2 regions of the Bacillus sp. FSL K6-3431 genome follow, and region 2 is predicted to be linked to the other one. Evidence: riboswitches for the same ligand, from Rfam matches in the RefSeq annotation. Region 2 holds a riboswitch; the other holds the start of a gene.
What was found. Region 2 has a riboswitch for lysine ahead of MHB53_RS24335 (aspartate kinase). Riboswitches for the same ligand answer to the same signal wherever they lie in the genome.

Region 1: linked by a shared signal. The riboswitch ahead of MHB53_RS10110 (Na+/H+ antiporter NhaC family protein) and the one ahead of MHB53_RS24335 (aspartate kinase) in region 2 are both predicted to bind lysine.

Annotation. Positions count from the first base shown of each region.
Region 1 covers NZ_JBBOCT010000001.1:1,946,581-1,962,424, forward strand. The annotation lists gene MHB53_RS10105 (M23 family metallopeptidase) at 51-1,010, shown strand; gene MHB53_RS10110 (Na+/H+ antiporter NhaC family protein) at 1,498-3,066, opposite strand; lysine riboswitch at 3,169-3,357, opposite strand; gene yunB (sporulation protein YunB) at 3,420-4,181, opposite strand; gene MHB53_RS10120 (YunC family protein) at 4,296-4,601, opposite strand; gene MHB53_RS10125 (bifunctional metallophosphatase/5'-nucleotidase) at 4,659-6,032, opposite strand; gene MHB53_RS10130 (DUF72 domain-containing protein) at 6,128-6,973, opposite strand; gene sufB (Fe-S cluster assembly protein SufB) at 7,213-8,610, opposite strand; gene sufU (Fe-S cluster assembly sulfur transfer protein SufU) at 8,633-9,064, opposite strand; gene MHB53_RS10145 (cysteine desulfurase) at 9,054-10,283, opposite strand; gene sufD (Fe-S cluster assembly protein SufD) at 10,283-11,593, opposite strand; gene sufC (Fe-S cluster assembly ATPase SufC) at 11,611-12,396, opposite strand; gene MHB53_RS10160 (hypothetical protein) at 12,675-12,827, opposite strand; gene MHB53_RS10165 (methionine ABC transporter permease) at 13,100-13,759, opposite strand; gene MHB53_RS10170 (methionine ABC transporter ATP-binding protein) at 13,749-14,789, opposite strand; gene MHB53_RS10175 (MetQ/NlpA family ABC transporter substrate-binding protein) at 14,936-15,790, opposite strand.
Region 2 covers NZ_JBBOCT010000001.1:5,099,640-5,115,483, forward strand. The annotation lists gene MHB53_RS24290 (endonuclease MutS2) at 1-620, shown strand, start outside; gene MHB53_RS24295 (DUF350 domain-containing protein) at 822-1,229, shown strand; gene MHB53_RS24300 (AMP-binding protein) at 1,536-3,233, shown strand; gene MHB53_RS24305 (TetR/AcrR family transcriptional regulator) at 3,374-3,958, shown strand; gene MHB53_RS24310 (enoyl-CoA hydratase) at 3,995-4,768, shown strand; gene MHB53_RS24315 (electron transfer flavoprotein subunit beta/FixA family protein) at 4,965-5,729, shown strand; gene MHB53_RS24320 (electron transfer flavoprotein subunit alpha/FixB family protein) at 5,995-6,975, shown strand; gene trxA (thioredoxin) at 7,098-7,412, shown strand; gene uvrC (excinuclease ABC subunit UvrC) at 7,609-9,381, shown strand; lysine riboswitch at 9,426-9,611, shown strand; gene MHB53_RS24335 (aspartate kinase) at 9,709-10,941, shown strand; gene MHB53_RS24340 (YslB family protein) at 11,086-11,547, opposite strand; gene MHB53_RS24345 (succinate dehydrogenase cytochrome b558 subunit) at 11,819-12,448, shown strand; gene sdhA (succinate dehydrogenase flavoprotein subunit) at 12,507-14,267, shown strand; gene sdhB (succinate dehydrogenase iron-sulfur subunit) at 14,270-15,037, shown strand; gene MHB53_RS24360 (acyl-CoA thioesterase) at 15,189-15,632, shown strand; gene MHB53_RS24365 (helix-turn-helix domain-containing protein) at 15,782-15,844, shown strand, end outside.

The DNA of each region.
Region 1 (15,844 bases), 3.2 Mb from region 2:
TGTTACCTTTCATATAGTGGCCGAAAAGAGGTGAATTTTCTGTGCACAAATTGTTGCTAGCTTTACTCCTGTTCTTATTTTTTCCATGGCAAGTTAATGCAGTATCATTAACAGACGCTGAAATATTGGAGAAAAGGATCACTTTATATAAAAAGACAGAAGCTACGTCACAAATTCCTTGGTATTATATAGCCGCTATCGATCAATTTGAGCGAAGTATTCGCCATGTACGCAATGATTTGCCAAAACCTGATGGATTTACTGGTTATTATATAACTCCAGAACAATGGGTAGGTCCTACAAATCCTAATCCACAAGACGAAAATTTACTTTCAATTGGACTATTTGGCGGCAAAGGACAGGACGGAGATGGGGACGGGAAAGCGAATAAAGATAATGATGAAGATTTACTTTATACACTTGCAACATATATTTCCCAATACGGGGTGAATGATCAATCATTTCGGATTGCGTTATGGGATTATTATCAACGAGATAAAACGGTCAACGCGATTATGACAAATGTAAAGTTATTTAAGACATTCAATCGGATCGATTTAATCGAAAAAGCCTTTCCCATCCCGAAATCTCATCATTATTCGTATAATAATACGTGGGGAGCTGGAAGAGGCTGGGGTGGCCGAAGAATCCATGAAGGCACGGATATTTTCGCTAGTTATGGCACGCCCGTTTACGCTGTTGCTTATGGAGTCGTTGAATTAAAAGGGTGGAATAAATTTGGAGGTTGGCGCATCGGCATCCGTGATATAAACAATACGTACCATTACTACGCTCACTTAAATGGTTATGCTAAAGATATAAACATTGGAGATACTGTAGAGCCTGGTACAGTAATCGGAAGCGTTGGAAGCTCTGGCTATGGTCCACCAGGCACATCTGGTAAATTCCCGCCACATCTTCACTTCGGTATGTATAAAGACAACGGAATCAATGAATGGTCTTTTGATCCTTACCCACATTTAAAAAACTGGGAACGTAGTAAAAATTAGATAGAAGGAGCTGTCCGATAAGTATGAAAATCGGTAAAACGGCTTTCTACTAATTTTTCATCTTGCTCTGATTAAAAAAAAGTGTAAGTTGATTGGAGTGGGGGCGTTCAATTGACCTTGGGAGTGCCTTTTTCGCAGTGAGCGGAAATCGGTAGATGTTCAATTTACCTTAGTCCTGCTTTTTTCGCTAGGAGGGGCAATCGGGAGGCGTTCGATTTACCTTAGTCCTGCTTTTTTCGCTAGGAGGGGCAATCGGTAGACATTCGATTTACCTTGGTCCTGCTTTTTTCGCAGGGAGGGCAATCGGGAGACGTTCGATTTACCTTAGTCCTGCTTTTTTGCAGGGAGGGGCAATCGAAGTGCGTCCAATGACCAGGTCGTGCCTTTTTCGTGATGAGGATAAAGAGGGGCTCCTAAAAAGCCATTATATGACTTTTTGGACACCCCTCCTTTTTTTCAATACATATCATTTTGTTGACATTTCACTTTACATTTCAAGTTGTTTCTTTTTATTTTTTTCCATCACTGCTGTAAAAATTACTAACAGCAGTATGATTGTTAGCAGACCAAATACAGTGCTGCCCGACATTCCCAGTACTACATAGCCAATCCCCGAAATCACTGCAGCAGTTACGGCATATGGAAGTTGTGTAAGTACATGATCCATATGATTACAACCTGCACCTGTCGAAGAAAGAATCGTTGTATCTGATATTGGTGAACAATGGTCGCCAAACACAGAACCGGCTAGCACAGCAGCCATTGCAGGCAATAATAATGATATATCAGTGACAGCAATTATTTGTCCTGCAATCGGTAATAAAATACCAAATGCCCCCCAAGATGTTCCTGTAGAAAAGGCCATTAATCCTGCACCGAAAAATAAAACTACTGGTAGAAATATTGGATTTAATTGAGATTTTTCAACAAGGCTAGCCAAATATATACCTGTCCCTAACTCATCAATGAGGGAACTAATTGCCCATGCGAAAAGTAAAATAAGCACAGCAGGCACCATTGATTGGACACCTACCTTTAAACCAGTAACAATATATTTTGATTCCAAAGATTTATGTTTTATTTGTTGACGGAAAAATAAAGCGATAGTTACAACTAAACCGAATAACCCACCATATAAAAGCGCCGCAGAGACATCGGCATTAGCGAATATATCCATAATAGATGCTTTACCTTCTGTTTCTTTTAACCCGCTCCAAATGATAGCGCCAACCGTTCCAATAAAAAGTGCCGCAATCGGCCACAGTAAATCCCCCACTGCTCCCTTTTCACTGACAGGCAGGTTTTCTTTCACTTCACCTGGAATCGCTTTGTCTGGGTCGTATGGGGTACCTGTGGCTATTGTCCGTTCCTCATGTACCTTCATGCTGCCAAAATCAATATTTCGAATCGCGATAATAAAAACAAGTGCTAATGCTGTCCATACGTATAAATTCATTGGAATCATTTGAAGAAAGGCAGACAATGGTGAAATGTCGGTAATGTTGTGGGTAACAAACACAGTACCAATAATCCCAATAATAAACGCGCCCCAGCTTGAAATAGGTGCTACAACACAGACTGGCGCGGAAGTTGAGTCAATAATATAAGCAAGCTTTGCTCGTGATACACGATGACGATCCGTTATTGGACGCGCAACCTGACCAACTGCTAAAGCATTAAAATAATCATCGATAAAAATGATAATCCCAAACACTGCAGCTAATACTTGTGCTCCAGCCCTACTTTTTACCTTTGTCATCGCCCATTCTCCAAAAGCTCGGCTTCCACCTGCAATATTAATAAGCGTTGTAATTGCTCCTAAAATAAATAAAAATAAAACAATATAAATATTCCATGTGTTCAAACTACCATTTTCAATAAAAATCCCTTTAATTGTTTTCCATAATGTGGATACAGCACTAATAGGACTTCCCTTTTCCAAAAGCAAGGCTGATGTTATAATCCCTGTTCCTAGGGAGAGTAAAACTCTTTTTGTTATGATGACCATTACAATCGCCAAAAGTGGCGGAAGTAATGAAAAAATTGAATTCTCCATTTTTCCTCCTATTGTTTAGAGGAGCCGCAGACAGATTTAAACACACAAAAAGAGCAATGATAGAGATCTACCATTACTCTTGTAATGTACAGGTACTCCATCGTGATCTGTAGCTCCCCATTTTGATTCGTTTAACAAAATCAAATAATGAGAGTGGTACTCTTATTTAGAGCAACACCAACGATCACGTATTGACATACATTCTCGCTTCGGCAAAAGAACCTTTCAGCTATGATCATAGTTGTCATCCTCACGCAGCTTACTGATTTATTTTGCACCTCTACCCCATCCGATTTGATAAGGTTTGATTCATTTATAATTCTAATATAACATTTTTCCAGCATACTAGCAATTTACTCCGGTTTAGTTGGCATTTGGATGGATGGTCCAGTATTACCACTTCCATTATAAAATTGTGGAACCGCTCCTTCCAAGACTCCAATTGCGATTGGAATACTTTGCGTCACCTTCGTCATTGTTGATTCAAAAGGAATAATAATTTGCACATGTACCACGATTTGTATAGATACTACAATAAAAGCACTATTAATTCCATACGGTTCCATATCATAATCTATATTCGTTTGTACATCTCCGATCGCCGTAAATTTGATTGGAATTCGTGGTCCCAGATTTCCAAGTAACACATTATTCGTTGCTTGCCCAAGTGGAACGGAATATACAATCCCATCATCTTCGGCAGTTTTATCCATGTCTATTTCTATATTCGCTTCAGCTTCCAACGCTTGTAGATTTCCCCTTTCCGCTTCCTTTAAGTTAGCTTGCACAAGGGTTTCGATATCTGACTTAATCCGTGAGATAATAACAGTATCAAAATTCGTCGATGTTCCTCCCGCACCATTCGGTACTGTTTCCGTTACTTCTTTTATATCCTTCACATTTGGGACAACTTCCTTTACAGCATTATTGATCACCATTGGCGCGATTTTTCTCGTCTGTGATTCGGCATACCTGACCAATGTCGGCTTAATACCTTTATTTACGATCCACAGCCCTGCGGCCGTAGAGAATATAAAAAATACCAATGATAGCAATAAGACATAACGGAACGGCAAAGGCCCGCGCCGTGTCCTTCGAGCGCGAAATACTGCCAATAAAATCCCCCCTTAACAGCTAATATATGCTGATAAGAGGGGATTTAGCGCTACAAAGTGAAACATCTATCTAGACTTATTACTGTTTCCACGATTAAAGTACATAATGTTCATTTAATTTACCATTTTAAGCAATGCATCTTTTCCTTTCATACCAACCTTAATCCCCAACTTTTCAGCTGCCTTTGTAACTGATTCCAAAGGTGCTTCCAATAACTGATCTATCGTCCTAACTCCCAATGCTCTTCCCGCGATAATCTCACGATCCGCAAGTAAACGATTAAGCAATCCCACATCTAATGCACCACACATTATATATCCATTATCATTAGATACAGTAAGCAATGTCGTCTTTGGCAAGCTTACTGAAGTGGCAATAAAGGTGAACCCACCGATGTTAATCGGAACAACTGAAACCATCTTATTCACTCCTTCCAATATTCATATGTATGAATATTGGAATCAATAGTTTACTGATTATGATCCATAAAGTTTTTTCAATTTCCATTCCATTACATCACGAAGGAACTCTGGCATATAATATTGCTTCATTTCCGAACGTTGCATTTCTGGAAAAAACTTTCCAAATGTAAACATATCAATTGTACCAAGCTTATAAATCCTTTCAGGATCCAGTGGTTTTCCCGCAATTTCCACTTCAAGCTTGCTACGATTTATTTCAATTCCATAATAAATAAATTTACCCATTACACTTCCACGAAAACCAAGACCTTTTACTTCTAACGATGGCCAATGATCACTCTCTGCATGCAATAGAATTTCTTTAAGCTCCGCACCTGTCAGTTCAACGGTACACGGATTGATCGGATGTGGAAGCATTTGGTGTAGGTCATATTTTGTTATTTCCCCTTTTTTTAAGGGCGCTAAAACAAGTCCTGAGTTGATGAGCGTACAATCAGCATTACACCACTCGTGTATCGCTTCACATAAAATCTGCGGAGTTGGCGATGGAATTGTCCAATCAAAAGCCAATGTTTCAGGAATTACAGCAACTTCTGTATTTAATTGTTCTTTACCGATCTGAGCGTATGATTGTATTTTATTTTCTTCATTATTAGATGGTGGCAGGTTGGATGTTTTAATGAGACTTGCTTTCACTTTTACGTTTGTCCTTTGTTTTTCCTCCACCTTAACATAGCCTACATATTGCCCATATTTTCCAGCTGCAGCAAGTGTCGTGCGATTTATTTGTTTCCCCATATGTAAAATATGATGTGTATGCCCGCCTAATATTAAATCGATGTTTGGATGAAGTTCTGCTATTTTCTCGTCATCATAAATGCCCAAATGTGATAATAAAATAATGATATCCGTCTTCTCTTTCAATTTGTTCAATTGAATATCTAATTCCGTCAATGGTTCTGATAGATCCCAGCCAAGCTGCTCATATAATTTCCGATAATAAGCGGTTATTGCTGTGACACCAATTCTTGTACCTTGTTTTGTTTCATATATTTGATAGGGTAAAACCCAGTCTGGCCTCTCCCTATTCAGATAATATAAATTTGCTACAATTACATCAAAGTTCGAAGCATTGTATAATTCATCTAAAGCATTGTGTGGCAACGTGATTCCTTCATTATTACCAATCGTTACAGCTGTATATCCTACATCATTCAACAACCCCACATTACCTTTTCCCATAGTCGCTTCTGTAAACGGATGCCACCGATCAGCAAAATCTCCAATGTCAAAAATGAAAACATCTTCCCCCATTGCTTCATGATGAGCTTTTCGCTCTTTTAAATAGTCAGCTATTCTTGGCCAGTTTTCAAAATGGCTATGAAGATCATTTGTATGGTATATATGAATTACTTCCTTCTCTTTCATTTATACACTTCCTATCGGTATCAACAATTCTAATTAACTGTACAGTTTTTTACTAAGACTGAATAAATACCCTACTTTATTTTGCTCGGATGCATCTAAAATAAATTGAGCTGTTTTGCAGCAAGGCCATCGTACTCTATACCCAGTAAATCAATTAGTTGTTTTGCATTATTCGCTGCATCTCCGCCAGAGTTATTATTGAACATAACAAAAATATCTTCTGTTTCTTTTTGGATTTTAAGCAAGTTCTCTTTCCATTCAAGGAGCTCCACCTTATTATACCGATATAAATAGCGAACTTCACGCCAATTTTTTCCGTTAGGCTTCATCCATGCCGCTATATTGCGGCCGTGCATGCGGACAAGCGTTTTTGTTTTATTTGTAGGAGTTAATACCGTTGGAACTGAACCTATCCCAGCCTGTGGTTCGTCACAAATACTATGAATCCAGTTCTCTTCCTCCATAAATCTTAATGTACTTGATTTGTAACGGGGATAAAACCATGTCTGGTTACGAAATTCTAATGCAAGCGGAATATCGCCCATCTTCTCTCGACAATAACGTAAATAGCTCACATTTTCCTTTGTACAATCGAACCACGGAGGAAATTGGAACAGCACCATTGCTAACTTTCCGCTCTTTATATATGGATCTAACGATTGATTAAATGCTGAAAACATTTCTTCCTTTGTAGAATAAGGAATCTCACTCCGCTGGTGTCCTGTCATTCCTTGATAGGCCTTTACGACAAAGTGAAATTCCGGCGGAGTGTCTTTAATCCACTTTATTACATTTTTTTCAGGTTGAATGGCATAGAAGGAAGTATCTACTTCAACTGTAGGAAAATGAGCCCCGTATTCTTGTAGTTTATCACGAGTGACAGTTCGATTTCCATAGAGCGATTCATGATCTCCCCAACCGGTTACGCCAATATAAATCATGTTATTCACCTACTTTTAAGTACTTATATTAGGTTTTCAGTTTAAACAATGGAATACGTGTCATTGTAAATATTAGTATTTATTTCCATGAATAAGCACTTCTATTTATTTCTATAGGCCATAATGATATTCTACTGCCACCATGGAGGTTTGATAAACCCCATGAGGCTCTTCAACTAGCGCTTGTTACAAACAAAAACCCGTCAGGCAATTATCGCCGGACGGGTTTAGATGTGATATTAACCGATAGAACCTTCCATTTCGAATTTAATAAGACGGTTCATTTCTACGGCATATTCCATTGGTAGTTCTTTTGTAAATGGCTCGATGAAGCCCATAACGATCATTTCAATCGCTTCTAACTCAGGGATTCCACGGCTCATTAGGTAGAAGAGCTGTTCTTCGGAAACTTTAGATACTTTTGCTTCATGCTCAAGTGAAATATTGTCATTCAATATTTCATTGTATGGAATTGTATCTGATGTTGATTTATCATCTAGGATCATCGTGTCACATTCAATATTAGAACGAGCACCATGCGCTTTACGTCCAAAGTGAACGATTCCGCGATATGTCACTTTTCCACCATGCTGTGACATTGATTTTGAAACGATTGTAGAAGATGTATTCGGCGCCAAGTGCATCATTTTTGCTCCTGCATCTTGATGCTGGCCTTTTCCAGCTAAAGCAATCGACAATGTCATGCCGCGTGCTCCTTCACCTTTTAGCAAAACAGCTGGGTATTTCATCGTTAATTTAGAACCGATGTTACCGTCAATCCATTCCATTGTCGCGCGTTCTTCACAAACTGCACGTTTTGTAACGAGATTGTATACGTTGTTTGCCCAGTTCTGAATCGTTGTATAACGGCAATATGCATCCTTTTTGATAATGATTTCAACAACGGCACTATGCAATGAGTTTGTTGTATAAACCGGCGCAGTACACCCTTCAACGTAGTGAACAGATGCCCCTTCATCAACAATGATCAACGTACGCTCAAACTGTCCCATATTTTCAGAGTTGATCCGGAAATATGCTTGTAATGGCGTATCTACCTTTATGCCGGGTGGCACGTAAATGAATGATCCACCTGACCAAACTGCAGAGTTTAGTGCTGAAAATTTATTATCAGAAGGCGGTATAACTGTCGCCCAGTGTTCACGGAAAATATCTTCATTTTCTTTAAGCGCTGAATCTGTGTCCTTAAAAACAATTCCCATGTTCTCAAGATCTTCTTTCATGTTGTGGTAAACAACTTCTGATTCATACTGCGCAGAAACACCTGCAAGGTATTTTTGCTCTGCTTCTGGAATTCCTAATTTATCAAATGTTTGCTTGATTTCTTCAGGTACTTCATCCCAACTTCTTTCTGTTTGTTCGGATGGTTTTACATAGTATCTAATTTCATCAAAATTGAGTGAATTTAAATCTCCACCCCATTGTGGCATTGGCATTTTATAAAATTGCTCAAGTGATTTAAGCCGGAAATCGAGCATCCATTGAGGCTCATCTTTGATTTTTGAAATTTCTTCAACAATTTCGCGTGTCAATCCGCGCTCTGAACGGAACACGGAAACGTCTTTATCACTAAAACCGTATTTGTAATCCCCAATTTGAGGTGCTTTTTTAGCCATATGTCATTCCTCCATTCACATATTATTGTTCATTCAAACCCTTTTCCATCGCTTTCCATGCAAGTGTTGCGCATTTAATGCGAGCTGGAAATTTCGAAACGCCTTGAAGTGCTTCGATATCACCTAAGTCAATATCTTCAGCATAGTCTTTTCCCTGGATCATATGAGAGAAAATTTGCGAAAGCTTATTAGCTGATTCCACATCCTGGCCAATGATTGTTTGTGTCATCATTGATGCCGATGCCATAGATATCGAGCATCCTTCGCCGTCAAATTTTGCATCCGTCACTTTTCCGTCCTCGACCTTCATTGTCAGATGGATCCGATCTCCACATGTCGGGTTATTCATATCGACTATCAAGCTGCCGTCTTCTAAGCTGCCTTTGTTTCGCGGGTTTTTATAATGATCCATGATTACTTGTCGGTAGAGGTTATCAAGGTTATTAAAAGACATTCGTGAAATACTCCTTTGTTTTAACAAGCCCAGCTACAAGCCTGTCAATGTCTTGTTCCGTGTTATATAAATAAAAGCTTGCCCTAGCTGTTGCAGAAACATCCAACCATTTCATCAGTGGTTGTGCACAATGGTGACCAGCTCTTACAGCAATTCCTTCTGTATCAAGCACTGTCGCTAAATCATGAGGATGGACTTCTTCTATATTAAATGTGATAACACCTGCACGCTGTTCGGCAGATTGCGGACCATAAATAGTCATTCCGTCAACGGCAGACATCTTTTCTAGCGCATAAGCAGCAAGCTTGTGTTCATGTTCTAAAATATGTTCTGGACCAATATCAGTTAAAAAGTCGATAGCTGCACCGAGGCCAATTGCACCGGCAATAATCGGCGTACCAGCTTCAAATTTCCACGGAAGTTCTTTCCATGTTGATTCTTGCAATCCAACAAAATCAATCATTTCTCCGCCAAACTCGATTGGCTCCATGTTTTCAAGAAGTGCTTTCTTTCCATAAAGGACGCCAATTCCTGTTGGACCACACATTTTATGGCCGGAAAAAGCAAAGAAATCACAATCAAGATCACGCACATCAACATTCATATGAGGAGCACTTTGAGCACCGTCAACAACCATCACAGCTCCATGTTCATGGGCAATGGCAGCTATTTCTTTAATCGGATTAATGACACCAAGCACATTGGAAACCTGCATGATCGAAACTATTTTTGTATTAGTAGTAATTATAGCTCGGGCATCTTCAAGTGCAATTGTTCCATCAGCTTTAAGAGGCAAATATTTTAGAATTGCCCCTGTTTGTCTAGCAAGTTGTTGCCAAGGAATAATATTACTATGATGTTCCATATAAGAGATGACAATTTCATCACCTTCGCTAAGGTTAGCTCTGCCGTAGCTCGCAGCCACCGTATTTAAAGCTGTCGTTGTACCACGTGTAAAGATAATTTCTTCAATGAAAGCTGCGTTAATAAACTTTCGGACTTTTTCACGCGCACCTTCATACTTATCAGTAGCTCTTGTACCAAGTGTATGGACACCTCTATGCACATTAGAGTTATATTCTCTATAATATGCATCGATTGCTTCGATTACCTGTACAGGCTTTTGAGAGGTCGCTGCGCTGTCCAGATAAACAAGCGGATGTCCGTTTACTTCCTGGTCAAGAATAGGAAATAGTTTACGGACCTCAGCTACATTCATTATCGCACTTTCCTTTCGATGACATCGACTAGTTGGCGTCTTACTGCTTCAATTGGTAATTTGTCTACAACAGGCGCAAGGAAGCCATGGATAACTAGACGTTCTGCTTCTAACTGTGTAACGCCTCGACTCATCAAGTAGTAGAGTTGTAGCGGATCTACACGGCCAACAGATGCAGCATGACCTGCCATTACATCGTCTTCATCAATTAGAAGAATCGGATTCGCATCTCCACGTGCTTTTTCACTAAGCATTAATACTCTCGATTCCTGTTCAGCATTTGCTCCTGATGCACCTTTTTCAATCTTACCAATTCCATTAAAGATGGAAGAGGCTTGATCCTTCATCACGCCATGCTTAAGAATGAAACCTTCTGTATTTTTCCCATAATGAACAATGCTTGTCGTAAAGTTTTGCGTCTGCTTCCCCGTGCCAACAACAACTGTTTTTGCATCACTGTTAGAACCATCACCAATCAGGTTTGTTACATTTTCAAAAATTGTATTTCCGTCATTCATCATACCAAGTGCCCAATCAACCCGAGCATCGCGACCAGTGACACCACGGCGATTTACATAAACTGTTGATCCTTTTGCAAGTGTATCAACTGCACCATACGTGATTTTTGCGTTATTCTTTGCAATCACTTCAGAAATGATATTAACAACACCATTTACTTCTTCTTCTGTGGAAATATAGTTTTCTACAAAAGTAACCGAGCTATTATCATCAGCTACAATAATCACATGATTGAATGTTGCTGCATCTTTGTCATCCAAAATATAAACCGCTTGAATCGGCTCTTTTACCTCAACGTTTTTCGGAATATATAGGAATACACCGCCGTTCATTAATGCTGCATGATAAGCAGTAAGTTTATGTTCATCGACTTTTACTGCATCAGTCATGAAGTATTTTTGCACTAATTCACCATGCTCTTTAGCTGCTGTGTTGATATCTGTATAAATAACACCTTGCTGCTTTAATTCGTCATTTAGTGATAAGTATGCAGTAGTTTGATTATGTTGGATAAATAAGTTTTGATTTGTCTCATCTATATTAACAGCAGCTTTTGCCGCTTCTGGTAAATCAGCAAGTGATTGGAATACAGATCCTTGTGCTTGATGCTTCGTAAATTCTGTAAAATTCCAATTTGCAATTCTGGTTTTATCTGGTTTGGGCATAGATAGTTCATCCATTTTAGCTAGAGCTTGTACTCTAAGCTCTGTAAGCCAGCTAGGCTCGCCTTTTTCTGATGAAAAAGCGCGGACGTACTCCTGATCTATTGTTATTTTCGTATCAATTGTCATTTCCATCCTCCTAACTCTTATGCTTCTTGGCCGACTGTTTCATCTTCAATGCCAAGTTCCGTTTTGATCCAATCATATCCTTCAGCTTCTAGACGTTGCGCCAATTCCGGACCACCGGATTTAACAACACGTCCTTGCATCATGACATGTACTTGGTCAGGAGTGATGTAATTAAGTAGGCGTTGATAGTGGGTAATGATCAAGCAACCGAAATCACTTGAACGCATTTCATTAATACCTTTAGATACGACTTTCAATGCGTCAATATCAAGACCTGAGTCAATTTCGTCAAGGATTGCAATTTTAGGTTCAAGTAAAAGAAGCTGTAAAATCTCGTTACGTTTCTTTTCCCCACCTGAGAATCCTTCATTTAAATAACGTTGAGCCATATCCGGGTCCATTTCCAGTAATTCCATTTTATTATCCATCTCACGGATAAATTTCATTAAGGAAATTTCTTTTCCTTTATCACGTCGTGCATTGATAGACGAACGCAAGAACTCGGCATTTGTTACGCCGGTAATTTCACTTGGATACTGCATAGCAAGAAATAGACCTGCGCGTGCACGCTCATCAACGGCCATTTCCAGTACGTCTTCACCGTCGAGCATAATTGAACCTTGTGTTACCTCATAATTAGGATGTCCCATAATTGCAGCGGACAAAGTAGATTTACCCGTTCCGTTTGGTCCCATTACTGCGTGAATTTCTCCACCTTTTATTTCAAGGTTTACACCTTTTAATATCTCTTTTCCTTCGATCTCCACATGCAGATCTTTGATAGTTAATGTTGAAGCCATGATCATACCTCCGTTATATAGAAAGTCATTTTCTTATTTTGATGAGTTCATTCTCAATTTATTCTCATTATTATCTTATACCATATTAAAATTATTATCAACTAGGAATGAGTGGGAACAAGATATACCTTATTTCCATTTTCTTTATAAAAGATGTTTCGATAAATTACCAAATCATAAACGGGTGCATTTGCATTTTTGAACAAACACTTTATAGAAGAACAAAAGACCAAGAGTAATTCACTCCGGTCTTTTGCTCATAAATATATATTAATGGGTGATCAAGTATGAAGCTTTTTTTCAATGCTAGACACAAGCCTCTGACATTCTTGATGCTCTTCATCGCGCCTTTGTTCAACTTTCATTCTCAATCCATGCTCTTGCTTGTAAGTTTCATAACCTAGACCATGCGCACCGTGCATAGCTTTTTCCATTCCACTTGTGTACTGCAATTGCAGGGTATTAATAAAAAACCAATCCTTTCATTTTTGGAGACCAGCAGTCCCAGTTTGTGAAGCAATTTATATTTTTCATATCATATTATATACTAAACAAACATTTTTATAAAATGGAAATTCATCAATATTATGTGCAATTTGTTCTGGTAACGACCGCCATCAATGAGTTAGTAGCTGCATATAGGTGAAATCAACCATTTTAAAATCCGGACATTTTGACCTATGATTAATCTCGGAAAATCAATTAATTAATTTCTTCTAATTTTTTTAGCAATAAGATTGCCGATCGATTGGACCAATTGAACCATGATAATCAATGTAATGACTGTAACAATCATAATTTCTGTCTTAAATTGGTTATAACCATAAGTGATAGCTAGATCACCTATTCCTCCGCCCCCAACCGTACCCGCCATGGCTGAAGCACCGATAAGCCCAATAGTAGCAATCGTTAATGCTAATATAATGGAGCTTAATGCTTCCGGAAGTAAAAACCTCCAAATGGTTTGCCACGGTGTAGCTCCCATTGCTTGTGCCAATTCAATTGTACCTGTATCAACTTCTAACAGGGAGTTCTCAATTAATCGGGCAATATAAAAGGCTGTGTATAAAACGAGCGGAACAATTGCGGCAGTAGTGCCAATCGATGTCCCAGCAACAAGCCGTGTAAATGGAATAATCGCAACGATGAGAATAATAAAAGGAATAGATCGAAAAATATTAATAATGATATTTAGAATATTAAATAAAGCTTTATTTTCTAAAAGTCCGCCTTCTCTTGTTACAACAAGTATGATACCGACTGGCAAGCCGATTATAATGGAGATGATTAGTCCCACAGCAACCATATAGAATGTTTCATTCAATGCAGTAAAGAACTCGGGCCAGAACCATGGATCAAAATGCATCTTCCGTTACCTCCTTTACAATCGCGTCATGATTTTTCATATATTGTACAGCACGCATAATTTCTTCACTATCACCTTTCATATTGATGAGCAAATTTCCAAATGGTATTCCTTGTAGTTCTGTGATCATTCCGTAAAATACATTTAGATCAACTGAAAAGTTTTTAGCGGTATCTGATAAAAGTGGTGTACTTGTTGAACTTCCTTTAAAAATAACTCTAAAAGCTCTATCTGTACTAATCTGCTTGTTCTCCAAAATCATTGTTTTAATCGATTGAGGTATATCATCGTTTAAAACAGTGCGAACGAAACTTTTTGCAATCTCTGTTTTAGGTTCAGTAAAAACATCAATCACTGATCCTTGCTCTACAATTTTTCCACCTTCAATGACAGCGACTTTATCACAAATATCCCTAATTACATTCATTTCATGTGTAATCATGAGAATAGTTATATTAAATTCAGTTCTGACCTTGCGTAACAACTCTAAAACGGACTCCGTAGTACTAGGGTCAAGCGCAGATGTCGCTTCATCACATAGAAGTATATCAGGATCAGTCGCTAACGCCCGTGCAATACCTACTCTTTGCTTTTGACCGCCTGAAAGCTGTTCAGGATAATGGGACATCCGATCCTCCAGGCCCACAAAGGATAGTAACTCCGCTACTTTTTCTTTTATGAATGTTTTAGGTTTACCTTGCAAAATAAGTGGCATTGCTACATTTTGAAAAATTGTTTTCGAATGTAACAAATTGTAATGTTGGAAAATCATACCGATTTTTTTTCTTTGGTCACGTAGTTCCTTTGGAGAAAGAGTGAGTAAATCTACGCCATTAATAAGAATTTTTCCAGATGTTGGGCGTTCTAATAAATTCACACATCTAATTAATGTACTTTTACCTGCTCCACTAAAACCAACAACCCCAAAAATCTCCCCTTTATTAACAGAGAGATTAATTCCTTTTAATGCTTCAACTCTCTTTTCTTTCTTTTTTCCAAAGACTTTATATACATCATCTAGCTGAAGCATCATTTTATCTCCTTTAGTCATTCATTAAAATTGTTTACGTTTCACTGCCTACCTCTATTTATAACTAGGTCCGGACGAAATATCAATACTTTTACTCATAATTTTAGCCTGTTTATAAGGAAAACAGGCTAAAGTGTTAGTATTTTTTACTTCGTTTGTTTATAATGATCTAAGAAAGAAATTGGTTCTCTTACTGGAACAGCAGCACCTTTAAATTCTTCCTCAATAAATTCTTTCACTTTATCCGCGTGGTAAATTTCCACTATTTTCTGTAATGTCTCATCGTCTTTTCGCTTTGTTTGTGCAGCAATAATGTTCACGTATGATTTATTACTTGCATCTTCCCTAAATATTGAATCATGCGTAGGATTTAAGCCTGACTTGATCGCCATATCCGAGTTAATAACCGCAACTGCTGCATCATCAAGACCACGTGCCGCTTGGCCTGCATCTACAGGAGTGATTTTAAGGTTTTTAGGGTTATCTACAATATTTTCCGTGCCGCCAGTACCATCAAATCCGTCTTTTAATGTAATTACTTCTGCTTTTTCTAAAAGTAATAACGCTCTGCCTAAGTTGGTAGGGTCTTTAGGTAAAATAACCTGGTCCCCGTCTTTCAAATCACTCACGTCAGTAATTTCTTTCGAATACATCCCCATTGGCCAAATGGAAGTCGTTCCAATCGCTGATAAATCAAGTTTCCGATCTTCTTTAAAGCTATCAAAATATACAACCGTTTGAAACGCGTTAATATCAATTTCACCATCAGCTAATGCAAGATTAGGCTGAACATAATCATCAAATTTTACAACTTCGATTTCAATTCCTTCTTCTTTCGCAAGTTCTTTCACTAGATTCCAAGTTGGAATTTCTGCTGAACCTACTCCAACTTTAATGACATCACTATCTGATTTACTTTTCGATCCACATGCAGCTAATACTAAAATAACTCCTAATAAAATGATCGTAAATATATTTCTTACATTTTTGCTCGATTTCATTATTTTCCCTCTTTTTTTATATTATTTTATTTTGATCTTTCTTTAGAGTAGTTT
Region 2 (15,844 bases):
TTGAAAAAGCAAAAGTCGAAGCAGAAGAAGTAATGAAAGAACTTCGACAAATGCGTTTCGAAAACGGTTCGCAAGTAAAAGAACATAAACTCATTGAGGCAAGACGTAGATTGAATACTGCTGTGCCAAATGGAGAAAAAGGTAAAACTACAGTAGCGAATAATAAGCAAAAACGTGAGTTTCAGCCAGGAGATGAAGTGAAAGTTACGACATTTGGACAAAAAGGACATCTCATTGAAAATCTCGGTGGCACGGATTGGCAAGTACAAATTGGTATTATGAAAATGAAAGTAAATGAAAAAGATTTAGAGTTTATCAAAGCGGAACAAAAGAAAGAAACAAAGCCACTTGCAACGATTAAAGGTAGAGATTACCATGTCAATTTAGAACTTGATCTTCGAGGCGAGCGTTTTGAAGCTGCTTTAAGTAGAGTAGAAAAATATATTGACGATGCGTTGTTAGCAAACTATCCACGTGTCTCGATTATACACGGCAAAGGAACAGGGGCGCTTCGAACGGGAGTCACAGAATATTTGAAACAACATCGGTCTGTCAAACGTATAAGATTGGGAGAAGCTGGTGAAGGCGGCAGTGGCGTGACAATAGTAGAATTTAAATAGTGTGCCCTTCCCCTTTAAGAGGATGTTCAAAAAGTCACCAAATGATAACCGGTGAATTTCTTCGTTGCTCGGTTTTTCCGGTTCTCACGTATGAAAAGCATACGCTCTGATCCTCAAAACCTTCTCGCCTCGAACTTCTTGTTTCTAATTTGGCACCTTTTTGATCACGTATTTTAATGGAAAAAAGGAGATGATAAAAACATGGACTCTTTTTGGGAAAATTCGTTTGTACAGACTGCGGGCTATTATAGTGTGACAGTGCTTTGTGTTGTGATGTTTTTATTTATTTTTGAAATTGTAACAAAATATAATAATTGGGATGAGATAAAAAAGGGGAATCTTTCCGTTGCTATGGCAACTGGTGGAAAAATATTTGGGATTTCGAATATCTTTAGGCATTCCATTCTTCATCATGATTCATTATTTGTTATGATTGGCTGGGGAGTATATGGTTTTTTTCTACTACTAACTGGTTACTTTATATTTGAATTTTTAACTCCAAAATTTAAAATTGATAAAGAAATAGAAAATGATAACCGCGCTGTCGGTTTTCTATCGATGGTCATATCAATAGGACTGTCGTATGTAATTGGCGCCGGAATAAACTAAGGAGGAAACTGTGGAGAAGCTTGCGAAAGTGCTATTTGTTGTTTGCGGTATTTTTATTCTTGTTGGAATTATCTATATCATACGTACTTAAAAGGCTGCTTTTTTGCAGTCTTTTTTCTTTACAGATAACTAAGAAATGTTGACTAACATCAATAGATCCTACTGTTCCAGCCGTACCTCGAAATCCAAGGCGTTTTGATTTCTGAATTAACTTAAAGAAAAAACTGATTTAAATTGTATGAAATATCCCGGTGTACTATAATATAAAGAGAAGTTGCAATTTTCTAATAAGAAATGGGGGATTGTATGGAAACGAAACCGTGGTTAAACCTCTATCCTGACGCTATATCGCCGACGTTGAATTATGAACATAAGCCAGTTCATTCATATTTAACGGAAGCAGCCGAAAAGTATCCTGATAAAGTAGCTGTGCATTTTATGGGCAAGGAACTAACTTTTAAGGAAGTGTATGAATGTGCGTTGAAGATGGCCAATTATTTACAGGATATTGGGATCAAAAAAGGCGATCGAGTTGCTATCATGCTACCGAATTGTCCACAGGCTGTGATCAGTTATTATGGGATTTTGTATGTAGGGGGAATCGTTGTTCAAACAAATCCACTCTATACGGAACGGGAACTGGAATATCAAATGAAAGATTCCGGCGCGGAAGCAATTATTGGACTCGATCTGTTATATCCTCGTATTTCTAAAACAATGAAAAATACTAATCTCAAAAACATCATTGTAACCGCTATCAAAGATTATTTACCATTTCCTAAAAATATGATCTATCCATTTATTCAGAAAAGGCAATCTGGAGTCGTTGTAAACGTCAAGCATGAAGGCAGCCAGCATTTATTTAAGAAAGTGATGGCAGAAGGAAAAGTAGAATCGCTACAAACAGAGTTTGACTTTGAAAATGATCTCGCCTTACTACAATATACAGGTGGTACAACTGGATACCCAAAAGGTGTCATGCTTACTCATAAAAACCTAGTTGCCAATGCAACAGCTTGTGATGCATGGCTATACAAGGCGAAAAAAGGAGAAGAAAAAATTCTTGGTGTTTTGCCGTTTTTCCATGTATATGGGATGACGACTGTTTTGATTTTAGCGATTATGCAAGGGTATAAAATGATCCTAGTACCAAAATTTGATGTAGAAACAACGTTAAAAGCAATTCATAAATTACGTCCTACTATATTCCCTGGAGCACCAACCATTTATATTGGACTCTTAAGTCATCCAGAGTTAAAAAAGTATGATCTTACTTCCGTAACATCCTGTCTAAGTGGTTCTGCCCCACTTCCATTCGAAGTTCAGCAAGGGTTTGAAAAGGTCACGGGTGGTAAGCTTGTTGAAGGTTATGGACTAACAGAATCTTCGCCAGTTACACATGCAAACTTTTTATGGGAAGAAAAGAGATCAAAAGGAAGTATTGGCGTACCTTGGCCAGATACAGATTCGATCATTATTTCAGCAGAAACGGGAGTAGCGGCAGTACCTGGGGAAATAGGTGAAATTGCGGTAAAAGGTCCGCAGATCATGAAAGGGTACTGGAATAGGCCAGAGGATACAGCTGCAACTTTTAAAGATGGTTGGTTGTTGACAGGTGACATGGGTTATATGGACGAAGAGGGATTCTTTTATATCGTCGATAGGAAGAAAGATATGATTATTGCTGGGGGATATAATATTTATCCGCGTGAAATAGAAGTGGTACTTTATGAACATCCTGCCATACAAGAAATGGTCGTAGCGGGAGTGCCAGATCCATACCGTGGTGAAACAGTTAAGGCATATATCGTACTTAAAGAAGGGGCAAGCGTAACGGAAGAAGAACTTGATGCATTTGCAAGAAAGTATTTGGCGGCCTATAAAGTGCCGAAAGTGTATGAATTCCGCGAAGAATTGCCAAAGACAGCAGTAGGTAAGATTTTAAGGCGTGTATTAATTGATGAAGAGAAAAAGAAAATGGCGGACGACAAGAAGCTCGGATAAATCTTTAGAGCCGAAATGGGCTCTATTCTTTTTAGCCGCCTTTGCTTGACAGACCAGCTATCCATGTTTTAATATGAAATCAATAATGAGTGATCATTCATTCAATATATTCATATTATTAAAGTAGTAGGTGAAGGTCGTTGAAAAGAAATAAACCAAAGTATAAGCAAATTATTGATGCAGCCGTGATCGTTATTGCTGAAAATGGTTATCATCAATCACAGGTTTCAAAAATAGCCAAACAAGCAGGGGTGGCTGATGGCACAATTTATCTGTATTTTGATAACAAAGAAGATATTTTAATATCCGTTTTTCGAGAGAAAATGGGAATGTTTGTGGAGAAAATCGAGGAAATGATAGCAGAGAAAAATACTGCTGCAGAAAAGTTATACGTAATGGTGGAAAGACATTTTCAAATTTTATCAGCAGATCATCATTTAGCAACTGTTACTCAATTAGAATTGCGACAATCCAATAAAGAATTACGACATAAAATTAATGAAGTCTTAAAAGAGTACTTACATTTAATTGATAAGATACTCGAATACGGCAAAGAAAATAATGAGTTTGCAGCAGATTTAGATATTCGACTTGGTAGACAAATGATTTTTGGAACGATGGATGAAACAGCGACTTCATGGGTAATGAATGAACAAAAATATGATTTGGTAGCTTTAGCTCCAGCGGTGTTTCATCTTATGCTAAGTGGCTGTGGATCAAAATAAATAATAATTGTATACCCAAAGCAGGAGGGGTTGTAAATGGCATTTTTAACAATTTCTAAAGAAGAGGATATCGCAATTCTTACGATTAATCGTCCTCCAGCTAATGCACTTTCTTCAGACATGATTCGTGGGATTTCACAAGTAATGGATGACTTAAAAAAAGATGATCAGGTTCGAGCCATTCTCATCCATGGAGAAGGACGTTTTTTCTCAGCAGGTGCTGATATAAAAGAATTTACGGAAATTAAAAGTGGTGAGGAATTTGCGGAATTAGCGGCACGGGGACAAAAGGCCTTTGAGAGAATTGAAAACTATCCAAAGCCTGTCATCGCTGCGATACATGGAGCTGCTTTAGGAGGTGGCCTTGAGTTGGCAATGGCTTGTCACATAAGACTTGTTAGTGAGGATGCTAAGCTCGGTTTGCCAGAATTACAGCTTGGTTTAATCCCGGGATTTGCAGGGACACAACGTTTACCTAGGCTTATAGGTGTAGCAAAAGCCGCAGAATTACTATTAACTAGCGAATCTATTACGGGAGTCGAAGCGGTACAGTATGGTCTTGCTAACCACGCCTATCCAGAAGATCAATTATTAAAAAAGGCAAAAGAAATGGTAAGGATAATCGCAAACAAAAGTCCTGCTTCAGTAAAAGCAGTTATTGAATTGCTCCAATATAGTAAAACCGATCAATTTAATGAAGGTGTCAAACAAGAAGCAGAGAAATTTGCAGTTGTCTTTGATTCTAATGATGGTAAAGAAGGAATCCAGGCATTTATAGAAAAAAGAAAGCCAATATTTACGGGGAAATAAAAATTAACAGTGCGTGTTCAAAAAGGAAGCCAAATTAGAAACAAGGAAACCGAGCAATAAAGTAATCCGCCGTTTATCATTTGGTGACTTTGAACATTCATTAGTTTCTGCTCCTAGCTACTCGGCCAGGTTGCACCAAACTAATTTTCTGGGGAATTCAAGCGCCTATACAATAGATTTTTGGGAGGTTAAATCGATGAATATCTTTGTAATTATGAAAAGGACATTTGATACCGAAGAAAAGATTTCTATCTCAAGCGGTTCAATTAACGAAGACGGTGCTGAATTTATTATTAACCCATATGATGAATATGCCATTGAGGAAGCGATTCGCGTGCGGGATGACCACGGCGGGGAAGTAACTGTACTTACGGTTGGTGAGGAAGAAGCTGAAAAGCAGTTACGAACTGCACTTGCGATGGGTGCTGATAAAGCAGTAATTATTAATATAGAAGATGTCGTGGAAGAATGTGATCAATATACGGTTGCAACGATTATCGGTGAATATTTAAAAGATAAAGCGGTAGATTTAATTCTTGCAGGCAATGTCGCTATTGACGGTGGATCAGGACAAGTCGGGCCTAGGGTAGCGGATATATTAGATATTAATTATATTACTACGATTACAAAGTTAAATATTTCAGGTGAAACAGTAACTGTTACGCGAGATGTTGAAGGAGATTCTGAAATTATTCATACAACGCTTCCATTGCTTGTAACGGCTCAACAGGGATTAAATGATCCTCGTTATCCATCGCTTCCAGGTATTATGAAAGCAAAGAAAAAGCCATTGAATGAATTGGAGCTAGATGATCTTGGTTTAGATGAAGATGATGTAGAAGCGAAAACAAAAACAATGGACATTTTCCTACCTCCTGCAAAAGAAGCCGGTAGAATTCTGGAAGGCGAGCTAGAAACACAAGTGAAGGAACTGGCAGGTTTGTTAACGAAAATAATTTAAGAGGATGTTCAAAAAGTTACCAAATGATAAACGGCGAATTTCTTCGTTGGCGGTTAGGTACTTCTACTAAAGAAAAGGAAACTCTGTTAAGGTAAGAGGAACCTCTGTTAAGATCGCTCACGTCCTGTGAGCAACACAAGTCAGCATATCGTGTGCAAGCCCGATCCTCAAAACCTTCTCGCGCCTCGAACTTCTTGTTTCTAATTTGGCACCTTTTTGAACACGTAATTTAACAAATTTTTTCGGAAGAATAGGAGGTAATAAAATGGGGAAAAAACTACTTGTATTGGGAGAATTGCGAGATGGAACATTAAGAAATGTCTCTTTTGAAGCAATTGCAGCGGGGAAAAAAATAGCTGGTGATGGAGAAGTGGTAGCTGTGTTGCTCGGTGACTCAGCACGAACAAACGCGGAAGAAATGATTCATTACGGAGCAGACCGCGTGATCATTGTAGAAAATGAAAAGTTGGGACATTATACTTCAGATGGATTCTCTCAAGCATTTTTAGCTGTCATAAAGCAAGAAAAACCTGATGGCATCGTATTTGGCCACACTGCACTCGGAAAGGATTTATCACCGAAAATTGCAAGTAAATTAAATAGTGGTTTAATATCGGATGTGACTTCGATCGAAGTAGATGGAGAAGAGTTAGTATTTATTAGACCGATATTTTCGGGAAAAGCTTTTGAAAAGAAAGCAATTTTAGCAGGTACCACTTTTATCACAATTAGGCCAAACAATATTGAACCGCTGCGAAAAGATGACTCAAGAAGCGGAGATGTGGCATCCATATCAGTTGATATCAAGGATTTACGAACAATTATTCAAGACATTGTAAGGAAGACTAGTGAAGGTGTGGATTTATCTGAAGCGAAAGTGATCATCGCTGGTGGGCGTGGCGTAAAAAGCGCAGAAGGTTTCGAGCCTCTTCAAGCACTAGCCGATGTACTCGGTGGCGCTGTTGGAGCATCACGTGGAGCTTGTGACGCAGATTATTGCGATTACTCATTACAAATAGGCCAAACTGGGAAGGTCGTCACGCCTGATCTATACATTGCATGTGGGATTTCCGGTGCCATTCAGCATATAGCAGGTATGTCTAACTCTAAAGTAATTGTGGCAATTAACAAGGATCCTGAAGCATCAATATTCACTGTTGCAGATTATGGGATTGTTGCTGATCTGTTCGAAGTTGTTCCTTTGTTAACGGAAGAATTTCGCAAAATCAAAGCCGCTTCGTCTTGAAAGATTAGACTGAGTATGTGCTATTAATAGGGTATATTAAAAATGAAGCAAATAATTAGCGTGTTTCCACACCTGATGATATACTGTCGTTAGCTTCAGATTGATATTTAGGAGGTAATTAAATGGCAATAATACATGCAACAGACCTAGACTTTGCTACTGAAATTGGCGAAGGTGTCGTATTAGTAGACTTTTGGGCTCCATGGTGTGGGCCTTGTAAAATGATTGCACCGGTTCTTGAAGAACTTGACGCTGAATTGGGCGAAAAAGCAAAAATTGTAAAAGTAGATGTTGACGATAACCAAGAAACAGCAGGTCAATATGGAATCATGAGTATTCCAACATTAGTTGTTTTTAAAGATGGTGAGCAAGTCGACAAAGCAGTTGGCTTTCAATCTAAAGATCAACTTGCAGAGTTACTGAATAAACATATGTAACAGAAGAATCTAAAATCCGGGCTAAATTGCCTGGATTTTTTTAAATAATAAAAGGATTAGATGATACAATAAAAAAGAATATGTCCATGTTTAGAATGGCACCGGCGCTTCAGGACGTGGTGAATTTTGCCAAGGTTCAATGTCCACATAGTCGCAAAACAAGCGTTTTCGCTTTTCTTATCAAGGGGATGAGGTTATGAATGAAAGAATCGGCCATAAATTAGAGATTTTGCCGGATCAACCAGGTTGTTATTTAATGAAAGATCGGCAGGGTACGATTATTTATGTTGGAAAGGCAAAAGTTTTAAAAAACCGGGTACGTTCTTATTTTACAGGTTCACATGATACAAAAACACAGAGACTTGTTAGTGAAATCGTTGATTTTGAATATATCGTTACATCTTCAGATATTGAAGCACTTATTTTAGAAATGAATTTGATTAAAAAGCATGATCCTAAATACAATATCATGCTCAAAGATGATAAAAGCTATCCATATATAAAGTTAACGAATGAACGTCATCCAAAACTAATTATTACACGTAAAGTAAAAAAAGATAAAGGTAAATATTTTGGCCCATATCCGAATGCGCATTCAGCAAATGAAACGAAAAAACTGCTTGATCGGCTGTATCCATTAAGGAAATGCCAGACACTACCAGATCGAGTTTGTTTATATTATCATCTGGGACAATGTCTAGCTCCATGTGTATATGAAGTGAAAACAGAAACATATAAAGAAATGACGGATGAAATTACTCGTTTTCTAAATGGTGGATACTCGACGATCAAAGTGGATTTGCAGAAAAAGATGCTGGAGGCTTCTGAAAATCTCGAGTTTGAAAGGGCATCAGAATATCGTGATCAAATATCTCATATAGAGGCAACGATGGAAAAACAGAAAATGATGACATCTGATTTTACAGATCGAGATGTTTTTGGATATGCGTTGGATAAAGGGTGGATGTGTGTCCAGGTATTTTTCATTCGACAGGGAAAATTAATTGAGCGAGAGGTGTCACTGTTTCCTGTTTATGGTGAAAAAGCGGAAGAGTTTCTCACATATCTAGGGCAATTTTATTCCATTCCAGAAAACTTTAAACCGAAAGAGATATTAATACCAGAAGCCGCTGACGAAATGTTAGCGGAACAATTATTACAAGTTAAAGTACTAAAACCAAAAAAGGGTCAAAAAAAAGAATTAGTTAAACTAGCGTGTAAAAATGCACAAATTTCTTTAGGTGAGAAATTCTCTCTTATTGAACGTGATGAAGAGCGAACTGTCCATGCAATCGATAAACTAGGAAATGCTATGGATATATACACTCCATATAGAATTGAGGCATTTGATAACTCGAATATTCAAGGATCCAATCCCGTTTCCGCCCTTGTCGTATTTATTAATGGGAAGCCAGAAAAAAAGGAATACCGAAAATACAAAATTAAAACAGTTAAAGGGCCTGACGATTATGAGTCAATGAGGGAAGTTGTAAGAAGAAGATATACAAGAGTGTTACGAGATAAACTCCCGCTTCCTGATTTGATACTGATTGATGGTGGGAAAGGTCAAATTGATACGGTAAAAGAAATTATCGAAGACGAGCTTGGCTTAGATATTCCTGTCGCCGGGTTAGCAAAAGATGATAAGCATCGTACATCACAGCTGCTATTTGGTAATCCGCTTGAAATTATTCCACTTGATCGTAATAGTCAGGAATTTTATTTATTACAAAGAATTCAAGATGAAGTCCATCGATTTGCAATTACCTTCCACAGGCAATTGCGAGGAAAGTCAGCATTTCAGTCAGCATTAGATGATATAGATGGTATTGGACCTGTTAGAAAGAAAAAGCTACTTCGCCATTTTGGTTCATTGAAAAAAATGAAAGAAGCTGAGGTAGAGGATTTTATAGAACTGGGCTTGCCAACTAAAATTGCGGAGGCACTAAAGGAAAACTTAGAACAATAAGTTGATAATTCTAAATCTAGATGCTATAATGATTGAAAATTAATAATAATGATAGAGGTGCAACCCTCAAGAGTAAAGATCCAGAGAAGTACGGGCTTCAATGAAGGATTTTGAAAGGGATGGTTTGCCGAAGTGGAGAAAAACCCTTACTATTTTCCGCTGGTCCTGGATTTAAGAAATGCAGGATTGTCAAAACAGTATATATACTGTTTTGGAGGGCTATCTCATGATGTTAGTGAATGAATTGAGTGTAATTATGCGATTCACAGGCAATGAGATTAACCTCTCATTGTCTTTTTTTATATCATTCAGAAAGTGGGCAGGATAATGGGAACAATTGTTATCAAGTTTGGTGGTTCATCGCTTAGTACCACAGATAAAATTAAACAAGCGGCGGAGCGAATTGCAAATTATAAGAAAAGTGGAAAAGAAGTGGTAGTGGTTGTTTCAGCAATGGGGAAAACAACAGACCAACTGCTACATCTTGCAGGGCAGATTACTGATAACCCGGCCAATAGAGAAATGGACATGCTTTTAACTACTGGAGAGCAGGTTTCTATTTCGCTTTTATCTATGGCTCTTACGGAAATGGGAATGCCTGCGGTATCTTTCACTGGTTGGCAGGCTGGAATTGTGACAGAACAAGTTCATTCCAATGCAAGAATTGTGGATGTGAAAATAAAGCCTATCGAAGAAAAGTTAGCAGAAGGTAAAATAGTTGTTGCTGCAGGATTTCAAGGCGTGACAGAAGATGGAGAGATTACAACGCTGGGTAGAGGTGGATCAGATACAACTGCTGTTGCTCTAGCAGCTGCTTTAGGTGCTGAACGTTGTCTTATTTGTACAGATGTGACAGGAGTGTATACATCTGACCCGCGCTATGTATCCCAGGCTCGTAAATTATCCGTTGTCTCATATGATGAAATGCTAGAACTCGCTAATTTAGGAGCTGGCGTTTTACATCCGCGTGCAGTTGAATTTGCAAAAAATTACAATCTAGTGCTTGAAGTACGTTCAAGCACAGAAGATGAAGATGGAACCGTAATTAAGGAGGAAGTATCCATGGAAAATAATTTAATCGTTCGAGGTGTTGCTTTTGAGAAAGATATTACAAGACTGACTATTTTTGGTTTGAAAGATGAAATAACAGGCTTGTCTTCGATCTTTTCAGTATTGGCTAAAAATGCAATAGACGTAGATATTATTATTCAAAGTCAAATAGATGGAAATAAAACAAATTTATCTTTTTCAATTAAAAATAAAGATCGCCAAGCTACTGTCGATATTCTTGAAAGTCAAAAAGAGACTCTTGGATTTGAAAGTATTGAATATGAAGCAGGTCTGGCGAAAGTGTCGATCGTTGGTTCGGGTATGGTCTCTAATCCTGGTGTTGCTGCTCATATGTTCCAAGTATTAGCAGATGAAAATATCCAAATTAAAATGGTTAGTACATCGGAGATTAAAGTATCAGCAGTAGTAGAAGAAGATAAAATGACTTCTGCAGCGCAAACATTACATGAAGCGTTCGATCTTGGTGCGGTAGTGGAAGAAGTAAAATAAAGCTCAAATGTAAAAGAGGTTGTCTCGAATAAAAATTTGAGACAACCTCTTTTGGTTAATTGTTACAACAGTGGAAATATAATTAATTATGGTATAGTCCCGCTAACATGTACAGATACCGGCTACCTCTCGAACACGCACACCTTATTCAATCGGATCTTTTGGGTCCCATCTAACTGTAAAGATAACTATATTTTGCTTTTTAACTATCTCTTCATAGGCTTCGGTCATCACTTGTTTTTGGATTTGTACCTGTTGAGCGATAAAGCCTGCTTCAAGACGAAATGATGGATCGGTTAACATTTGTAATCTTCTTTGCACGATATCGCCACTAAGTTCAAACTTCATTTCGTTTTTACTTTCGCTACTCAGGCGTAATTGTCCCCAGCCAGCATCTTGAAAAAAAGATTCACTTTCTTCTTTAGAAAGAACAGGAAACTTACGTGCCAAATGTTTTCCTGACCAATATGTAATTTCAGGAGTGTCTTTGCCCAATAAATCAGGAATAAGAATATCCCGAAGTAATTCATAGCCAAATATCGGTACAGTATAGCTTTCATCTATATCATTTTGCGTTGCAACTTTTTTTTCTATGGAAGATTTCAATTAATTCCCCTCTTTCTTTATGCACCTATTATATACAAAAATCAGGGCGAAAAGAAAAAAAAGTGATAAATATTCCACCTGAAAAGTTTTCAGAATGTAATTAAAACAATAATAAAATATGTAAACGTTGCCTTGACGCTTCTGATAGTGAGGAGTAGAATAGATATGTCACATAATTGATGAAAAATACTTTATGCAGTTTTGGTATTTAAGTGGTTTTCACTCTATACTGACTGCCGCATAGAGGTTGAACAATTAAGGGGGGGAAATTGTGGCAGGGAAAAATGAATTTTATTGGCGCAGATTGCACTCATTATTGGGTGTTATTCCGGTGGGCCTTTTTGTAGTGCAGCACTTAATCATTAATCACTTTGCTACGCAGGGTGAAGAAGCATTTAATAATGCTTCGGCATTTATGGGAAATCTTCCTTTTGTAATTTTCCTTGAATTTGCAGTAATATACATACCAATTTTGTTTCATGGAATTCTTGGAATTTATATCGCGTTCACTGCAAAAAACAATCCAGTCAAGCTAAGTTACTTTCGAAATTGGATGTTTACCATCCAACGTTATACAGGCGTGCTTTTATTGGCATTCATTGCATGGCATGTATGGGAAACTCGTATTCAAAAGGCATTCTTTGGTGTAGAAGTTAATTTTAAAATGATGGAAGATATTTTATCAAACCCGTTAGTATTGATCTTATATTTAATCGGTATTCTATCTGCTACATTCCATCTATCAAATGGTCTTTGGTCATTCCTAGTTAGATGGGGAATTACGCAATCACCTAAATCACAACGTATTTCATCTTGGGTAATGGTTGGAGTATTTGTCATCATTTCAATTATTGGTGTCCGTGCGGCATTTGCATTCGTATACCCAGATCTATTCTTCTAATATTGATATAATTTGAACAAATGATAGTACATCGGTAAAAAAAGGAGTGAATCACACGATGAGCAAAGGTAAAATCATCGTGGTCGGCGGTGGATTAGCCGGCTTGATGGCTACAATAAAAATCGCAGAAGAAGGTAAACAAGTTGACCTTTTTTCATTAGTACCTGTGAAACGATCCCATTCTGTCTGTGCGCAGGGCGGAATTAACGGAGCTGTAAATACAAAGGGTGAAGGAGACTCTCCTTCCATCCATTTTGACGATACAGTATACGGTGGAGACTTTTTAGCAAACCAACCACCAGTTAAAGCAATGTGCGATGCTGCACCAGGAATTATTAACTTGCTAGACCGTATGGGTGTTATGTTTAACAGAACACCTGAAGGATTGCTAGATTTCCGTCGTTTCGGTGGAACACAGCATCACAGAACGGCATATGCAGGTGCAACCACAGGACAGCAACTTTTATATGCACTTGATGAGCAAGTACGTCGCCATGAAGTTGCAGGTCTTGTTAGTAAATATGAGGGATGGGAATTCCTTGGTATTATCAAAGATGATGAAGGTAATTGTCGTGGAATTGTTGCACAAAATTTAACGTCTATGGAAATTAAATCGTTCCCTGCAGACGCCGTTATTATGGCATCAGGTGGACCAGGTATTATTTTTGGGAAATCAACAAATTCAGTTATCAATACAGGTGCAGCTGCATCCATCGTATATCAACAAGGTGCAGCGTATGCAAACGGAGAGTTTATCCAAATCCATCCAACGGCCATTCCTGGAGATGATAAACTTCGCTTAATGAGTGAATCTGCACGTGGTGAAGGTGGACGAGTTTGGACTTATAAAGACGGAAAACCATGGTATTTCCTTGAGGAAAAATATCCAGCATATGGTAACCTTGTACCTCGTGACATTGCAACACGGGAAATTTTTGATGTTTGTGTCAATATGAAGCTTGGTATTAACGGAGAAAACATGGTATATCTTGATCTATCTCATAAAGATCCACATGAGCTTGACGTGAAACTTGGTGGTATCATCGAAATCTATGAGAAATTTACAGGTGATGACCCGCGTAAAGTTCCAATGAAGATTTTCCCTGCGGTCCATTATTCAATGGGTGGTTTGTGGGTTGATTTTGATCAACATACGAGTATTCCAGGACTGTTTGCCGCTGGAGAATGTGATTATTCACAACATGGGGCGAATCGCTTAGGTGCTAACTCACTACTTTCAGCTATTTATGGCGGAATGGTCGCTGGACCTGAAGCTGTTAAATATATTGATGGTCTTGAGATAAGTGCAGATGCCTTACCATCTTCATTGTTTGACGATGCAGCTAAAAAAGAACAAGAAAAATGGGCAGACATCATGTCACTTGATGGTACCGAAAATGCGTATGTTCTTCACAAAGAATTAGGCGAATGGATGACAAACAATGTAACTGTTGTTCGTTATAATGATAAATTGCAACAAACAGACGATAAAATTGTTGAGTTAATAGAGCGCTATAAAAATATTAACATTAATGATACAGCTAACTGGAGTAACCAAGGGGCTACGTTCACTAGACAATTATGGCATATGCTTCAATTAGCGCGTGTCATCACTATCGGTGCTTTAAATCGTAATGAGAGTCGTGGAGCTCACTACAAGCCAGATTATCCTGAGCGAAATGATGAAGAATTCTTGAAAACAACGATGGCGACATATAATCCGGTTACGAATTCTCCAGAATTCAGTTATGAAGATGTGGATGTATCCCTTATTAAGCCTCGTAAACGCGACTATTCTAAACAGAAAGAGGAGAAATAAGGATGAGTGAAAATAAAAAAGTTACCTTTATCATAACTCGTCAAGATAACCCTGAATCACAGCCATATGATGAATCATTCACACTAGACTATCGTCCGAACATGAATGTAATTTCGGCTTTAATGGAAATTCGTCGTAACCCGATCAATGCAGAAGGGAAAAAGACTACTCCGGTTAATTGGGATATGAACTGTCTTGAGGAAGTATGTGGAGCGTGTTCGATGAACATAAATGGAAAACCACGTCAATCTTGCACAGCGCTTGTCGATAAACTAGAACAGCCTATTCGCCTTGCACCGATGGCTACATTCCCTGTTGTGCGTGATCTTGTAATCGACAGAAGCAGAATGTTTGATTCCTTAAAACGCATCAAAGCATGGATTCCAATCGATGGAACGTACGATCTTGGGCCAGGACCACGGATGCCAGAAAGAAAACGTCAATGGGCATATGAATTATCAAAATGTATGACATGTGGCGTTTGTCTGGAAGCATGCCCAAATGTAAATAGCCAATCTGAGTTTATTGGACCTGCATTCCTATCCCTTGTTCGTTTATATAATGCGCACCCAACGGGTGCGATGAATAAAGACGAACGCTTAGAAGCATTAATGAGTGATGGCGGTATTTCTAACTGTGGAAACTCACAAAACTGTGTGGAAGTATGTCCTAAAGGCATTCCACTTACAACTTCAATCGCATCAATGAACCGTGCAACAAACATACAAATGTTTAAAAACTTCTTCGGAAGCGATCATATGGTGGACTAACCTTCTCGACTAAAGAAACATTTTTCTTTTGGAAACTGGAAGTTAGTTGAAAAAGAGGATCTGCCTTTAAGGCAGATCCTCTTTTTGACGTGCGCGATATATGATATATTAAAAGAATGAGTAACCATTCATTTAATAAGGAGTGAAGAAATTGAAGCTTATAACATATATTAAAGATATGGCGTCATGGAAAAGTGAATTTACATTTTTCCATGAAATAAAAGTTCGCTTTTCTGAAACTGATATGTTTGGTCATATGAATAATACCGTGCCGTTTGTTTATTTTGAAGAGGCAAGGATCGAGTATTTCAAACACCTTGGTTTTATGGATAACTGGTTAAACCTCGATAATGATACAATCCCTGTTGTAGCAGATCTACAATGTGATTTTCATATGCAAGTTTATTTTGGAGAAAACTTGAAAGTATACGTGAAATCAATGAAAGTAGGCACAACATCTGTTGATCTTCATTATATGGGAGTCAAGGAAGACGGATCGGTTTGTTTTACTGGGCGTGGAAGAATGGTCCAATATTCGAAAAAAAACGGAAAGGGCGAGCCGTGGACGAGAGAAATGAAAGAAAAATTACAATGATGATCAAAAAAAATTAACTTTTTTGCCTAATTAACTAATTGTACCCCTCATCATGTCACTTACATAAAACAATTCACATATGATAAGGTGACAATCAAAATACCCATCCCGCGGTTTAAAGCTGGCGAAGGCAAGGAGGGTTACAATAGTTGAAGGAGAATGAATACACTCACAAACCGCTGCTCACAAAGAGAGAAAAAGAAGTATTTGAA